2 regions of the Streptomyces sp. NBC_00239 genome follow, and region 1 is predicted to be linked to the other one. Evidence: riboswitches for the same ligand, from Rfam matches in the RefSeq annotation. Region 1 holds a riboswitch; the other holds the start of a gene.

Region 1 (7,645 bases):
GGAGGTTGATCAGGCCCTTGGGGGTGGACGCCGACTTCGACATCTTGATCGCCGGGTCCTGGAGGTCGTAGATCTTCGCGACCTCCTTGACGATGTGCGGCGCCGGGATGGTGAAGGTCTGCCCGAAGCGCTGGTTGAAGCGCTCGGCCAGGTCGCGGGTCAGCTCGATGTGCTGGCGCTGGTCCTCGCCGACCGGGACGGCGTCGGCCTGGTACAGGAGGATGTCGGCGACCTGGAGGATCGGGTACGTGAAGAGGCCGACGGTCGCGTTGTTGGCGCCGGACTTCGCGGACTTGTCCTTGAACTGGGTCATCCGGCTGGCCTCGCCGAAGCCGGTGATGCAGTTCATGACCCAGCCGAGCTGCGCGTGCTCGGGCACGTGGCTCTGCACGAAGAGGGTGCAGCGCTCGGGGTCGAGGCCGGCCGCGAGCAGCTGCGCGGTGGAGAGCCGGGTGTTCGCGCGGAGCGCGGCGGGCTCCTGCGGCATGGTGATCGCGTGCAGGTCGACCACCATGTAGAAGGCGTCGTGGGACTCCTGCAGGGCGACGTACTGCCGAATGGCTCCGAGGTAGTTCCCGAGGTGGAACGAACCGGAGGTCGGCTGGATACCGGAGAGCGCGCGAGGACGGTCGAAGGCCATGGGGCCATTCTCTCAGGTGCAGGGCTGGTCTCGGCCGTGCGGTGGCCGGAACCCGCCGGGTCCGAGGGCCCGCTGAGGTGAGGATCACAGCAGGCAGTACGGCCCGGCCCGGTACCGGCGGGTATCCGCACGGCTGGATCTTGCCCCGGTCGAACGACCGTTAGCGAATACGGCCTCTCCGGCGCTTGGGGCGCGGGGCTCCGGGGGCGGAGCCCCCGGAGCCGCCCCGCCGGGCGGCACCGGAGGGAGAGCGGACACCGGGCGCCCGCTCCCCCGGACGCGCCGGATCAGGCGAGCGGCAGGCCCGGTGCCGGGTGGGCGGCCATCAGCTCGGCCACCTCGGCGCGGATCACCGCGAGGGCCGCCTCGTCGCCGGTGCCGGCGGCCGTGACACCGCGGTCGATCCAGTCGGCGACCGCGGCCATGTCGGCGGTGCCCAGGCCGCGCGAGGTCAGCGACGGGGTGCCGATGCGCACGCCGGACGGGTCGAAGGGCTTGCGGGTGTCGTACGGGACGGTGTTGTAGTTCACCACGATGCCCGCCCGGTCCAGCGCCTTGGCGGCGACCTTGCCCGGCACGTCCTTGGGGGTGAGGTCCATCAGGATCAGGTGGTTGTCGGTGCCGCCCGAGACCAGGTCGAAGCCCCGCTCCAGCAGCGCTTCGGCCAGCGCCTTCGCGTTGTCGACCACCGCGTGCGCGTACGTGCGGAAGGAGTCCTGGGAGGCCTCGTGCAGGGCCACCGCGATACCGGCGGTGGTCTGGTTGTGCGGACCGCCCTGCAAGCCCGGGAAGACCGCCTTGTCGATGGCCTTCGCGTGCTCCTCGCGGCACATCAGCATGGCGCCGCGCGGGCCGCGCAGGGTCTTGTGGGTGGTGGTCGACACGACGTCGACGTGCGGCACGGGCGAGGGGTGGGCGCCGCCCGCGATCAGGCCGGCGATGTGCGCGACGTCGGCGACGAGCACCGCGCCCGCCTCCTCCGCGATCTGCGCGAACGCCGCGAAGTCGATCGTCCGGGGCAGCGCCGTGCCACCGCAGAAGATCACCTTGGGGCGCTCCTTGAGGGCGAGCTCGCGCACCTCGTCGAAGTCGATCAGGCCGGTGTCGGGGCGTACGCCGTACTGGACGCCGCGGAACCAGGAGCCGGTGGCGGAGACGCCCCAGCCGTGCGTGAGGTGGCCGCCCATCGGCAGGGCCATGCCCATCACGGTGTCGCCGGGCTGCGCGAAGGCCAGGTAGACGGCCAGGTTCGCGGGCGAGCCGGAGTACGGCTGGACGTTGGCGTGGTCGACGCCGAAGACGGCCTTGGCGCGCGCCACGGCCAGCGACTCGACCTGGTCGATGTTCTGCTGGCCCTCGTAGTAGCGGCGGCCCGGGTAGCCCTCGCTGTACTTGTTCTGCAGCACCGTGCCGGAGGCTTCCAGCACGGCCGCGGACACGTAGTTCTCGCTGGGGATCAGGCGCAGGGTCTCGGCCTGCAGGAGCTCCTCGGCCCCGACGAGCGCGGCGAGCGCGGGGTCGGCGGCGGCAAGGGCGGGATGGCGCACGGTCATGGCGTCGTCCTCCGGGGTCGTTGTCGAATCGTCCCCGCGACGGCCCAGGCGAGCGGCCCGCTGTTGCGGTCGTGCGCGCACGGCTCCCCCGGAGTTCGTTCTCCGTACGCCAGTCGCCGTGCGTGTCCTCACCTTAACGGGCGCACCACGCGCGAAGGTTTCCTCGTCCACCATCCGAGCGACGATAGAAGTGACGCCACCCCCGTCGCCGTCCAACGATGAACGGAGACCCCGTGTCGACCACCACAGACGCCATCCGCTCCGCCGAGGCGCACAGCGCGCACAACTACCACCCGCTCCCGCTCGTGGTCGCCACGGCCGAGGGCGCGTGGATGACCGACGTCGAAGGCCGCAGATACCTCGACATGCTGGCCGGCTACTCGGCGCTCAACTTCGGCCACGGCAACCGGCGGCTGATCGAGGCGGCGAAGGCCCAGCTGGAACGGGTCACGCTGACCTCGCGCGCCTTCCACCACGACCGGTTCGCCGAATTCTGCGAGCAGCTCGCCGCGTTGTGCGGCAAGGAGATGGTGCTGCCCATGAACACCGGGGCCGAGGCCGTGGAGACGGCCGTCAAGACGGCCCGCAAGTGGGGCTACGAGGTGAAGGGCGTCCCCGACGGACACGCGAAGATCGTGGTCGCGGCGGACAACTTCCACGGCCGCACCACCACGATCGTGTCGTTCTCCACGGACCACGACGCCCGCGACCACTTCGGCCCGTACACCCCGGGCTTCGAGATCGTCCCGTACGGGGACCTCACCGCGATGGCGGCGGCGGTCACCGAGAACACGGTCGCGGTGCTCCTGGAGCCGATCCAGGGCGAGGCCGGGGTGCTGGTGCCGCCGGCCGGGTACCTCGCCGGCGTGCGGGAGCTGACCCGGCAGCGGAACGTGCTGCTCATGGCCGACGAGATCCAGTCGGGGCTGGGCCGTACGGGCCGCACCTTCGCGTGTGAGCACGAGGGCGTCGTCCCGGACGTGTACGTCCTCGGCAAGGCGCTCGGCGGCGGCATCGTGCCGGTGTCCGCGGTGGTCGCGGACCGCGACGTGCTGGGGGTCTTCCGGCCGGGCGAGCACGGCTCCACCTTCGGCGGCAACCCGCTGGCCTGCGCGGTCGCGCTGGAGGTCATCGCGATGCTGCGCGGCGGCGAGTACCAGCAGCGCGCCGCCGAACTCGGCGACCACCTGCACCGGGAGCTGGGGCTGCTCGTCGGCGGCGGGGTGACCGCGGTGCGCGGGCGGGGGCTGTGGGCGGGTGTGGACATCGCGCCGGAGCACGGGACGGGCCGGGAGGTCTCGGAGAAGCTGATGGAACTCGGGGTGCTGGTGAAGGACACGCACGGGGCCACGATTCGGCTTGCGCCGCCGCTGGTCATCGGCAAGGAGGACCTCGACTGGGGTCTCGAACAACTCCGCTCCCTCTTCCCCAACCCCTGACCTCCGCCGGCCTCGCCGGGCCGCAACTGCCGGCTCCGCCGACGCCTCGGGGGCAACCTCCGGCCTCGCCGGCGAGGCTGAATTCGCCCGCCGGCGCCGGGCGGCTGAACCGGCCCGCCGAAGCCAGGCGGGTTTGGCGGGCGGGGCCACGGGGGCCGGTGGACTACAGTCCCTTTTGTGCTGGTTGGGATGTTGTGTGCGCTCGGGGCCGCCGTCTGCTTCGGCACGGCCTCGGTCCTGCAGGCCGTCGCCACCCGCGCCACCACCCCCGGCACCGGCTCCGGCGTGGACGCCCGCCTGCTGCTGCGGGCGCTGCACCAGTGGCGCTACCTGGCCGGCCTCGCACTGGACGGCCTCGGCTTCGTCCTCCAGATCATCGCGCTGCGTTCCATCCCGATCTACGCCGTCGGCGCCGCGCTCGCCGCGAGCCTCGCGGTCACCGCGGTGGTCGCCTCCCGGCTGCTGCACGTCCGCCTCAGCGGCAGCGAATGGGCCGCGGTCGGCGTCGTCTGCGCGGGGCTGGCGATGCTGGCCCTCGCCGCCGGCGAGGAGGGCACCGAGCCCGGCACCGACGCCCTGAAGTTCGCCATGCTGGGCTGCGCGCTGGCCGTACTCGCGGTGGGAGCCGTGGCCGGCCGGCTGCCCGACCGCAGCCGGGCGCTCGCCCTCGGCCTCGGATCGGGCACCGGCTTCGGCGTGGTCGAGGTGTCCGTCCGCCTGATCGACAGCCTGTCCCCCGCCCACCTCCTCACCAATCCGGCGACGTACGCCCTGCTGCTCGGTGGCGGCGCCGCCTTCCTGCTGCTCACCTCGGCCCTCCAGCGCGGTTCGGTCACCACCGCCACCGCCGGAATGGAGCTGGGCGAGACGGTGGGGCCGGCCCTGGTGGGTGTCGTATGGCTGGGAGACCGCACCCGCGAGGGGCTGGCCTGGCTGGCGGTGGCCGGTTTCGCGGTCGCGGTGGCGGGCGCCCTCGCCCTGGCCCGCTTCGGCGAACTCCCCGGCGAGGCCGGCCCGGGACCGGCCCGCGACGCCTGACCGCTCCACGCCGCACCGCTTCCGCCGCCGCCCGGCCCGGTCAGGCCGCCACCACCGCCCGCAGGGCCGCGCACAGCACGTCCAGCGTCGGGGTCCAGGCGCTGTCCGGCGGGGTGGCGTAACCGATGACCAGCGCGTCGCGCGGCGGAAGCGCCGCGGCCGGGTGCCGGTAGCGGGCCAGGCCCTCCAGGACCAGACCGCGGTCGGCGGCCTCCCGCAGGACGGCCGGCTCGGTGCCCGCGGGCAGTTCCAGCACCGCGTGCAGGCCCGCCGCCACGCCCGACACCCGGGCCCGCGGGGCCCGTTCGGCGAGCGCCGCGACCAGCTGGTCGCGGCGCCGCCGGTAGCGCAGCCGCATCCCGCGCACGTGCCGGTCGTAGGAGCCCGAGGCGATGAACTGCGCCAGGGTCAGCTGCTCCAGGGCGCTGGACGTCCAGTCGCTGCCGCCCTTCGCCGCGACGACCTCGTCGGCCAGCGCGGGCGGCAGCACCAGCCAGCCGATCCGCAGGCCCGGCGCCAGCGACTTGCTCGCGGTGCCGCAGTAGACCACCCGGTCCGGGTCCAGCCCCTGGAGCGCCCCGACCAGCTGCCCGTCGTAGCGGAACTCCCCGTCGTAGTCGTCCTCCAGGAGCAGCCCGCCGGTCGCGCCCGCCCACCGCACCAGCTCGGCGCGCCGCCGGGCGGGCAGCGCGTCCCCGGTGGGGAACCGGTGCGCCGGGGTCGCCAGCACCGCGCCCACCCCCGGGCCGGGCAGCTCCCCGGCACCCAGCGGTACGGTCTCCAGCCCGGCGTCGGCGAGCAGGTCGCGGTGGACGTCCAGTCCGTACGGGTCGACGGCCACGGCCCGGACGCCGCGCTCCCGCAGCACCCGCCCCAGCAGCATCAGCCCGTGCGCGAACCCGGCGCACGTCACGACCCGGCCGGGATCCGCGTACACCCCGCGGGCCCGCGCCAGGTACTCGGCGAGGACCGTCCGCAGTTCGGGGCGGCCGCGCGGGTCCCCGTACCCGAACGCCTCGTGGGGGGCCTCGGCCAGCGCCTGCCGGGCCGCCGCCAGCCAGGCCCGGCGCGGAAAGCCCGCCAGGTCCGGGGAGCCGGGCATCAGGCTGTACGCCGGGCCGCGCCGTTCGGGGGCCCGCGGCCGGGTCACCGGCCGGGCGGCGACCCGGGTGCCAGAGCCCTGACGGGCCGTCAGCCAGCCGCCCGCGACGAGTTCCGCGTAGGCGTCGGCGACCGTGTTGCGGGCGATGCCGAGGTCGGCGGCGAGCTGCCGCGAGGACGGCAGCCGGGTGCCCGCGGCGAGCCGGCCGCCGCGCACGGCCTCCCGCAGCGCCGCCACCAGCCCGGCGCGCACGCCGCGCACCCCGTGCGGAGCGGCGCCGCCGCGTTCACCCGCTTGCCCACCGGTGCCGAGCTCCAGATGCAGGTCAGCACCGAAAGTGGCCCACGAATCCGTCATGGGAGTGGACCATATCCGCCTGTCGGGCCCCTCGTACGGTGGGAGCCATGACGACCACGAAGGACGAGAAGACCACGCCGGTGTACGCCACCGAGGAGCCGCGGCGACTGGACTGGAGCAGGCACGCCCCCGGCGTCTTCCGGGCGATGATCGCCCTGGACGCGGCGGCGACCAAGCACCTCGACCCGGCCCTCGCCGAGCTGGTGAAGATCCGCGCCTCGCAGCTCAACCACTGCGCCTACTGCCTCGACATGCACACCACGGACGCGCTGGCGGAGGGCGAGAGCGTCCAGCGCATCGTGCAGCTCTCGGCCTGGGAGGAGTCCCGGCACTTCTACACCGAGAAGGAGCTGGCGGCCCTCGAACTGACCGAGGCCGTCACCGTCCTCACGGACGGCTTCGTGCCGGACGAGGTCTTCGCACGGGCCGCCGCCCAGTTCGACGAGACCGAGCTGTCCCACCTGCTCGGCCTGATCGCCACCATCAACGCGTGGAACCGCTTCGGCGTGGCCTGCCGCCTGACGCCCGGCCACTACACGGCCGGCATGTTCAAGAACTGACCACGCCGAGGGGCCAGGGCGTCAGGACGTCAGGACGTCAGGACGTCACCTCGAACGCGGCCAGGGCCGCGGCCAGTACGTCCTGCTGGCGGGGCCATTCGGCGGCCGGCGCGCGGACCAGCAGGGCGTACTTCTCGCCGGTGGGCGTGACGAAGACCCGCTCCACCCCGCGCCGCCGGCTGCCGGTCGAACCGTCGTACTCGTACACCAGCTCGGCGGCGGCCGGTCCACCCGCCTCGCCCGGGATCTCGGTGACGGACACCTCGGTGTAGCCGGGGTTCGAGGCGAGCGTGCCGGAGGCGCCGCGGACCGCGTCCAGCGGGCTCAGCTCCGGCTCGTCCACCCGGAAGACCTGGAGCAGCGACTCGCGGTCCGCGGAGCGGAAGAACACCCCGGTCTTCTCCTCGCTGCGCGCCCAGTCGTCGGGGACGGCGAGGGTGAAGCCCTTCGGGTCCTCGGCGATCCGGAACCCGTCCGGAACCGCGCCGGCGGTCGGCGAGGCCGACGCGGACGCCGATGCCGACGCCTCGGGCGAGGCGGACGGGTCGGGCGGGGTGGCCTCCCCCTGCGGGTCGTCGGTGGATGTGCCGGGCGAGGCGGTGACCGTCGCGCGGGCGGCCGGATCGTCGTTGCGCTGGACGAGCCAGACGGCGGCGCCGCCGCCCGCGAGTGCCGCCACCGCCACCACCGCGATCACCGGGCTGAACAGGGCGGACCGCTTGCGCGGCACCGGCGGGTACCCGGCCGCGGTGTCCCCCAGCGGGGGCAGCTGCGGCAGGGCGGGCAGCGACGGGAGCGGCGGCAGGGACGGCACCGGCGGACCGGCCGGCGCCACCCCGGGCAACGGCGGCAGCGCCCCGCCGGGCTGCCCGGAACCCGCCCCGGACGAGCCGTCCGCAACCGCCCCGGGACCCGCTTCGGTGCCGGGCCGATACGGAGAACCGTGCCCGCCACCC
Region 2 (7,645 bases), 1.6 Mb from region 1:
ATCAGGCACAAGGGCGCCCGGTCCTCGATCCGCACCGACCACGGCGCCTGCATGACCATCCGCAGGATGAAGGCGCCTTGCGCGCGGGGCCCGTTCAGCAGTCCTGTCAACGCGTCCATGGCGTCGAGCGTAAGCGCGCCCGGTCGTGGACGCACGGACATGCGGACAAGCCTTCGGAACATGGATCGTCCAGGCAGCAGCAGCCAGTCTGGAGCCATGACGGAGAACACGAAGCACGAGACGGTTCTGGTGACGGCGGCGACGGGCAAGACGGGCCGCCGGGTGGCGGAGCGGCTGGCGGCGCGCGGCCGCACCGTACGGGCGGGAACCCGCAGCGCGTCCCGCGACGGCGAGGTCCGCTTCGACTGGGCGGACGCCTCGACGTGGGGGCCGGCGCTGCGGGGCGTGGACCGGGCGTACGTGGCGTACGTTCCGGACCTCGCGGCGCCGACCGCGGCGCCCGCGCTGCGGGAGTTCGGCCGGCTGGCGGTGGCGCAGGGCGTACGGCGGCTGGTGCTGCTGTCGGGCCGCGGGGAGCCGCAGGCCGAGGCCGCCGAGGCGGCGTTGCGGGAGTCGGGGGCGGAGGTGACGGTGGTACGGGCGAGCTTCTTCGCCGAGAACTTCAGCGAGGGGCTGTTGGTGGACGGCATCCTCGCCGGTGAACTCCCCTTCCCTGCGGGGGAGGTGGCCGAGCCGTTCATCCTCGCGGACGACCTCGCGGACGTGGTGGTGGCCGCGCTCACCGGGGACGCGCGGGCCGGGGTGGTGCACGAGGTGACCGGGCCGCGGGCACTCACCTTCGGGGAGGCGGTGGCCGAGATCGGGCGGGCGGCGGGGCGCGACATCCGGTACGTGCCGGTGTCCGGGGCGCAGTACGCGGAGCTGCTCGTGGGTTTCGGACTGCCGGCCGGGGAATCCGCCTTCCTCGCGGGCCTGTTCACGGCGTTGCTGGACGGGCACAACACGCCGGTGACGGACGGCGTCAAGCGCGCCCTCGGCCGCGACCCCCAACCCTTCACCGCCTACGCCCACACCGCCGCCACAACAGGCGCCTGGTCCTGACCCCGGCCTTGTCGGTGCGCTGGTGCGCTGGTGCGCAACTTTCAGCCTCGCCGGCGCTTGAGGCGGACACTTGGGCAACTCCCAGCCTCGCCGGGGCTTGAGGCGGACACTTGGGCAACTCCCAGCCTCGCCGGCGTTTGAGGCGCGGGGTCTGGGGCGGAGCCCCAGGACTGCAACCCGGCTCCGCCGGGCACCGGGCTCCGCCCGGACCCGCGCCTCAAACGCCGGCGAGGCTGGAGGTTGCCCCTCAGGCCATCGGCGAGGCCGAAGGCGCGTCCCAGCCGGCCGGGGAGGCAGGGGGTCGCCGTCCAGGCCATCGGCGAAGCCCGAGGCGCGTCACAGTCAGCCGGCGAGGCTGGAGGTCGCCGTTCAGGGCGTCGGCGAGGGGCATCAGGCCGCGCCGTGGGCCGGGGCGAGGGACTCGACGCGTTCGGCCAGGGCGAAGTCCTGCGCGGTCACCGCACCCCCGGCGTCATGCGTGTTCACGGTGAGCCGCACCGAGCGGTAACCGAGCGTCAGGTCACTGTGATGGCCGAGTTCGTCCTGCACGGCGGCAATGCCCACCACCAGCGCCGCCGCCGCGAAGTGCGACCCGAGCGCGTACGTCCGGGCGATCCGGTCGCCTTCCTGCGACCAGCCGGGCAGTTCCCGCAGCCGGTCCTCGATCTCCTTCTGGGACAGCGGCTCGTTCGCCATGTGCGTCTCCTCCCGTGATCGGTGAAGCACTCAGCGTGCCACACGGCATGCCGTGGGGAGCTTTCGCGCCATAGTGCGGCGGGGTCCTTCTGTGCCTTCCGCGACGCGTGTGACCGCCCTAAGCTCCTGCGCCGAACGCAAGTGTTACCGGCGGTAGCAGGGGAGGGCGCATGACGTCGAGACGTAAGTTCATCGCAGGTGTCGCCGCGGGCACGGCGGCGGCCACGACTCTCGCGGGCACGGCCGGCGAGGCCGCCGCGGCGGCGGCCGCGTCACCGGCGGGCAGGCGGGTCGCCGTGCTCGGCGGCGGTGTCGCCGGACTCACCGCCGCCCACGAACTCGCGGAGCGCGGCTACGCCGTGACCGTGTACGAGCGCCGGGCACTGGGCGGCAAGGCGCGCAGCATGGGCGTGCCGGACAGTGCCCGCGGCGGCCGCCGGCCCCTGCCGGCCGAGCACGGCTTCCGCTTCATTCCGGGCATCTACCACAACCTGCCGGACACGATGCGGCGGATCCCCTTCCCCGGCAAGGCGAACGGGGTCTGGGACAACCTGGTCGCACCGCCCGAGATGATGTTCGCGCGCGCCGGCGGCCGCGAGGACCTGCGCGGGCCGATCCCGTGGCCGGGGCACCGCGCGGCGGACCTGAGCCCGGACGAGCTGCGCCGGGCGCTGACCGGCCTGCTGCAGACCTTCGTACGGCTGCCGCTGCACGAGACGGCCTACTTCGTCGACCGGGCGCTGGTGTTCGCGACGAGTTGCGACGAGCGGCGCGACGAGGTGTGGGAGCACACCCCCTGGTGGGAGTTCACCCGGGCGGCGCAGATGTCGTACGAGTACCAGCGGATCCTCGCGGTCGGCGTGACGCGCAACATCGTGGCCACGAAGGCCGAGGAGGCGTCGACCCGCACGGTGGGCACCCTCGGCGAGGCGTTCGTCTTCAACCTGCTGGGCCGCGGCGCGGACGGCCCGCCGGACCGGATCCTGAGCCTGCCGACGAACGAGGCGTGGATCGACCCCTGGGAGGCCCATCTGCGGTCGCTGGGCGTCGAGTTCAGGATCGGCTGGACCGTACGGGAGGTCCGGTACGCGGACGGCCGGGTCGGCGGGGTCACCGTCGTGGACCCGGGCGGAGCCGTGCAGACCGTGACCGCCGACCACTACGTCTCCGCGCTGCCGGTGGAGCACGCGCGGCGCACCTGGGGTCCGGCCCTGCGGGCCGCCGACCCGATGCTGGGCCGCTGCGACCGGCTGGAGACGGACTGGATGACCGGCATCCAGTTCTATCTGACGGAACGCGCCCCGCTCGTCCACGGACACCTCAACTGCGTTGACTCCCCCTGGTCGTTGACGGCCATCCAGCAGGCGGAGCACTGGCCGGACCGGGACTTCCCGGCCGACTACGGCGACGGCACGGCCGTCGACGTCCTCTCGGTGGACATCTCCGAGTGGGACAAGCCGGGGATCCTGTACGGGAAGACGGCCAAGCAGTGCTCCCGCGAGGAGGTCGCCCGCGAGGTGTGGGCGCAGCTGAAGGCCTCGCTCAACGACTCGGGCCGCACCGTGCTGCGGGACGGCGCCCTGCACTCGTGGCACCTGGACCCGGGCGTGGACGGGCTGGGAACGCCGAATCCGGTGAACCAGGACGAGCTGCTCATCCATCCGGTGGGCACCTTCCACAACCGGCCGAGCGCGGGCACCCGGATCCCCAACTTCTTCCTGTGCGGGGACTACGTGTCGGTCGACATCGACCTCGCCACCATGGAGGGCGCGAACGCCTCGGCCCGCGCCGCGGTCAACTCGCTTCTGGAACGGGACGGTTCGGCGGCTGCGCGGTGCCGGGTCATCCCGCTGCACCGGCCGCCGGAGCTGGAGCCGTTCCGGCGGCACGACCGGCTGCGCTACCGGCTGGGCCTGAGGAACGTCTTCGACGTGGGCTGACACCGGCTCGGCTAGGGTCGCGGTCATGACGACGGTGACGACGACCCCGGCGGGAGCGGGTGCGCTGCTGCGCACGTGGCGGGAGCGGCGCGGGATCAGCCAGCTGGAGCTGGCGAACCGCGCCGACTCCTCGTCCCGGCACATCAGTTTCATCGAGACCGGGCGGTCCCGGCCCAGCGAGGAGATGCTGCTGCGGCTCGCCGACCGCCTCGACGTGCCGGTGCGGGACCGCAACGCCCTGCTGCTGGCGGCCGGTTACGCCCCGCGCTATCCGCAGACCCCGCTGGCCGACCCGTCGATGGGGACGCTGCGCGAGGGTCTGGAGCGGCTGCTGGCCGGGTACGAGCCGTATCCGGCGCTGGTCGTGGACGCGACGTACGACGTGGTCGCCGCCAATCGGGGCATCCTGATGCTCCTGGACGGGCTGCCCGGGCACCTGCTGGCGCCGCCGCTGAACGCGATGCGGATCACGCTGCACCCCGAGGGACTGGCGCCGCGGATCCACAACTTCAGGGAGTGGCGCGGCCACCTGCTGGCCCAGATGGAGCGTCAGATCGCGCTGGCCCGCTCGGAGCCGCTGCGCGCGCTGTACGAGGAGGTGTCGGCGTACCCGGTCGCCGACCGGCCCGGGGATGCCGAACCAGCCGATCCCGTACCGTACTTCGCACTGCCGCTGGTGATCGAGCACGACGGGCAGGTGCTGTCGTTCGTGTCCTCGATCGCCACGTTCAACACGCCGATGGACGTGACCGTCGCCGAGCTGGCCATCGAGACCATGCTGCCGGCCGACCCGGCGACGGTGAAGTACCTGCGTTCACTCGGCCCCTGACCGCAGCGCCAGGTGCTGGAGCAGCGCGAAGCCGCCGACGGTGGCCGCCTGCGCCGGGATCCACACCGCTCCGGCGGTGGTGGGCGAGAGCCACAGGACGAGCGAGAGCAGACTGAGGACGGCCCAGGCGGTGTTCGCCTCGATGACGAGCTTCACGGCGAGGACCGGGGGCTGCGGCCGCGAGGCGAGCCGGCCGACGGCGGCGCCGTACAGGACGAGGAAGATCCCGAGCCCCAGGAGCAGCTCCTGCCCGACGCCGAGCAGTCGGCCGAGCGGCGCGGAGAACGCCGCGTAGGCGAGCCCGTTCGCGGTGGTGACGACGGCGTCGAGGGCGAGGAAGCGCCGCAGCACGGCGCGCGGCTCGGTGGTGCGGGCCAGGGTGGTGACAAGGGTCGCGGACATGCCGGATCAGCCTCCGTCGAGGTCGGGTGCGGGTGGGGTGGGCAACGCGGGGTGAATCCCGGATCCCGAGCCGGAGTGCGCCGCCTCGGGACCCGATGCCCCCACCTTGCCCGCCCCCACCAACCCGGTCGATTACCTCCGGGGTCATGGCCGCCGGTGCGCCACCCGGTGCCGCGAACGCGGCGCGGACGCCCGCCGGACACGCGGACGCCCCGGGCCTGGGGCTCCGGGGCGTCCGTGGGTGCGGGGTGGGGCGGGGATCAGGTGAGGTCGGCGAGGGAGAGGCCGGCCTGGGTGGCGGCGGCCTGGACGGTCTGCTCCAGCAGAACGGCGATCGTCATCGGGCCGACGCCGCCGGGGACCGGGGTGATCAGCGAGGCGCGGGCGGCGGCGGACGGGAAGTGCACGTCGCCGACGTTGCCCTCGTTGTAGCCGGCGTCGAGGACCACGGCGCCGGGCTTGATGTCCTCGCCGCGGATGAATTCGGCCTTGCCCACCGCGGCGACCAGGACGTCGGCCTGCCGGACGATGGCGGGCAGGTCCTCGGTCCGGGAGTGGCAGTAGGTGACCGTGGCGTTCTGGCCCAGCAGCAGCATGCCGGCGGGCTTGCCGAGGATGGCGCTGCGGCCGACGACGACGGCGTGCTTGCCGGTGAGGTCGACGTCGTACTCGGCGAGGAGGCGCATGATGCCGCCGGGAGTGCAGGAGACGAAGCCCGGCAGCCCGAAGCCCATGGCGGCGAACGAGTGCATGGTGACGCCGTCGACGTCCTTGCCGGGGGCGATGGCCTCGAAGGCGGCGCGCTCGTCGATGTGGTGCGGCACGGGGTGCTGCAGCAGGATGCCGCTGACCTCGGGGTCCTCGGACAGCTCGGTGATCGCCGCGACGAGTTCCTCGGTGGTGGTCTCGGCCGGCAGTTCCACGTGGCGGGAGGTGATGCCCGCCTTGGCGCAGCGGTTCTGCTTCATCCGTACGTAGGTGACGGAGGCGGGGTCCTCGCCGACGAGCACGGTCGCGAGGCAGGGGGCCTTGCCGGTGCGCTCGGTGATCGCGGCGGCGCGGGCGGTGGTGGTCTCGGTGATCCGCCGGGCGACGGCGGTGCCGTCCATGAGGCGGGCGCTCTGCTGGGTCGGGTCGGTCGTGGCAGTCGTCACGGGGTCTCCTGAACGTCGCTGCGGGATCGCGGTTCGCCCAGGCGCGCGGCAGTAACGACGTACCGGAACCGGAATGCCGGAAACCGGAATACGCCGGGCCGCTCCCCGGTGGTGATCCACCCAAGCGCCAGTCACGGCCCGCCGTCCAGCCTACCCAATGGCAATCCGGTGGCCCAGCCGACCCGGGAACTGGGACGATCAAGACATGACTCCTGTTTTCGACAAACTGGTGGCAGAGGCCGAGTCCGTTTCCGTCGACGGCTGGGACTTCTCCTGGCTCGACGGCCGTGCCACCGAGCAGCGCCCCTCCTGGGGCTACCAGCACCTGCTGGGCGAGCGGCTGGCCCGCGCGGAGGCGGCCCTCGACATCCAGACCGGCGGCGGCGAGGTGCTGGCCGGAGCCGGGCCGCTGCCCCGCCTGACGGTGGCCACCGAGTCCTGGGCGCCGAACGTCGCGAAGGCCACCCGGCTGCTGCACCCGCTGGGCGCGGTGGTCGTCGCCGATTCCGACGAGCCGCCGCTGCCCTTCGGCGACGAGGCCTTCGACCTCGTTTCCAGCCGTCACCCGGTGACGATCTGGTGGGAGGAGATCGCGCGGGTGCTGCGGCCCGGGGGCACGTACTTCTCGCAGCAGGTCGGCCCTGCGAGCGTCTTCGAGCTGGTGGAGTACTTCCTGGGCCCGCAGCCGGAGGACGTACGGCGCAGGCGGCATCCCGAGGACGCGGCGGCCGACGCGGAGTCGGCGGGGCTGGAGGTGGTCGATCTGAGGTCGGAGCGGCTGCGGACGGAGTTCCACGACATCGGAGCCGTGATCTACTTTCTCCGGAAGGTGATCTGGATGGTGCCCGGCTTCACGGTCGGCCACCACCGGGACCGGCTGCGCAGCCTGCACGAGCAGATCGAGCGCGAGGGTCCCTTCGTCGCTCACACGGCACGATTCCTGATCGAAGCCCGCAAACCGGAATGATCCGGGGCCGCCGGGCGTTTGCAGCTTGGCGACGGCTCGTTGGCAGCGTGGCGCAGGTCACTCAATTCCGCGCGTAACGAATCGACTCGGGCATGCGATGAACCACCAGGCGTCCTCGCGCAGCCCGGTGCTCCGACCCCGACCGGATCGGGTGCCTGCCGTCGCGCGATGATGTCCCGCCCGTCCTTTGTCTGTTCGCAACGAGAGGCTCCTTGTGTCGCTCAGCCCGTCCCGTACGTTCCCTCCGGAGATCGCCGAATCGGAGGCCCTCGTCGCACTCGTAGAGCGCGGCCGCGAGCAGGGTCACATCAACGGTGACGACGTGCGCCAGGCCTTCGAGGCCGGCCGCATCCCGGTGGACCAGTGGAAGCGGGTCCTGCGCAGCCTGAACCAGGTGCTGGACGAGGAGGGCGTGGCGCTGCACGTCAGCGCGGCCCCCGCCGCCAAGACCGCCGCGAAGAAGCCGCGCAAGGCTGCCGCGGCCCCGGCTCGCACGGCCGTGAAGAAGACGGCTGCCCCGCCCCGCCCCATCGGTGCCCGCAAGACCGCTGCCGCCCCCGCGGCCGCCGCCGCGGCGATATCGGCAGAGCCCGGG

Evidence for each region. A riboswitch is a leader RNA that binds a small molecule or an ion and turns the genes downstream of it on or off. The one in region 1 is predicted to bind ZMP and ZTP.
Region 2: linked by a shared signal. The riboswitch ahead of OG764_RS08075 (bifunctional 5,10-methylenetetrahydrofolate dehydrogenase/5,10-methenyltetrahydrofolate cyclohydrolase) and the one ahead of glyA (serine hydroxymethyltransferase) in region 1 are both predicted to bind ZMP and ZTP.

What each region holds. Positions count from the first base shown of each region.
Region 1 is NZ_CP108095.1:3,396,985-3,404,629, forward strand. It holds gene trpS (tryptophan--tRNA ligase) at 1-640, opposite strand, end outside; gene glyA (serine hydroxymethyltransferase) at 928-2,193, opposite strand; ZMP/ZTP riboswitch at 2,229-2,320, opposite strand; gene rocD (ornithine--oxo-acid transaminase) at 2,427-3,632, shown strand; gene OG764_RS14815 (hypothetical protein) at 3,822-4,670, shown strand; gene pdxR (MocR-like pyridoxine biosynthesis transcription factor PdxR) at 4,711-6,129, opposite strand; gene OG764_RS14825 (carboxymuconolactone decarboxylase family protein) at 6,177-6,689, shown strand; gene OG764_RS14830 (hypothetical protein) at 6,727-7,503, opposite strand.
Region 2 is NZ_CP108095.1:1,844,051-1,851,695, forward strand. It holds gene OG764_RS08045 (AraC family transcriptional regulator) at 1-119, opposite strand, end outside; gene OG764_RS08050 (NAD(P)H-binding protein) at 217-1,062, shown strand; gene OG764_RS08055 (4a-hydroxytetrahydrobiopterin dehydratase) at 1,453-1,758, opposite strand; gene OG764_RS08060 (hydroxysqualene dehydroxylase) at 1,929-3,698, shown strand; gene OG764_RS08065 (helix-turn-helix domain-containing protein) at 3,724-4,527, shown strand; gene OG764_RS08070 (hypothetical protein) at 4,513-4,929, opposite strand; gene OG764_RS08075 (bifunctional 5,10-methylenetetrahydrofolate dehydrogenase/5,10-methenyltetrahydrofolate cyclohydrolase) at 5,190-6,038, opposite strand; ZMP/ZTP riboswitch at 6,112-6,228, opposite strand; gene OG764_RS08080 (class I SAM-dependent methyltransferase) at 6,289-7,050, shown strand; gene OG764_RS08085 (RNA polymerase sigma factor) at 7,265-7,645, shown strand, end outside.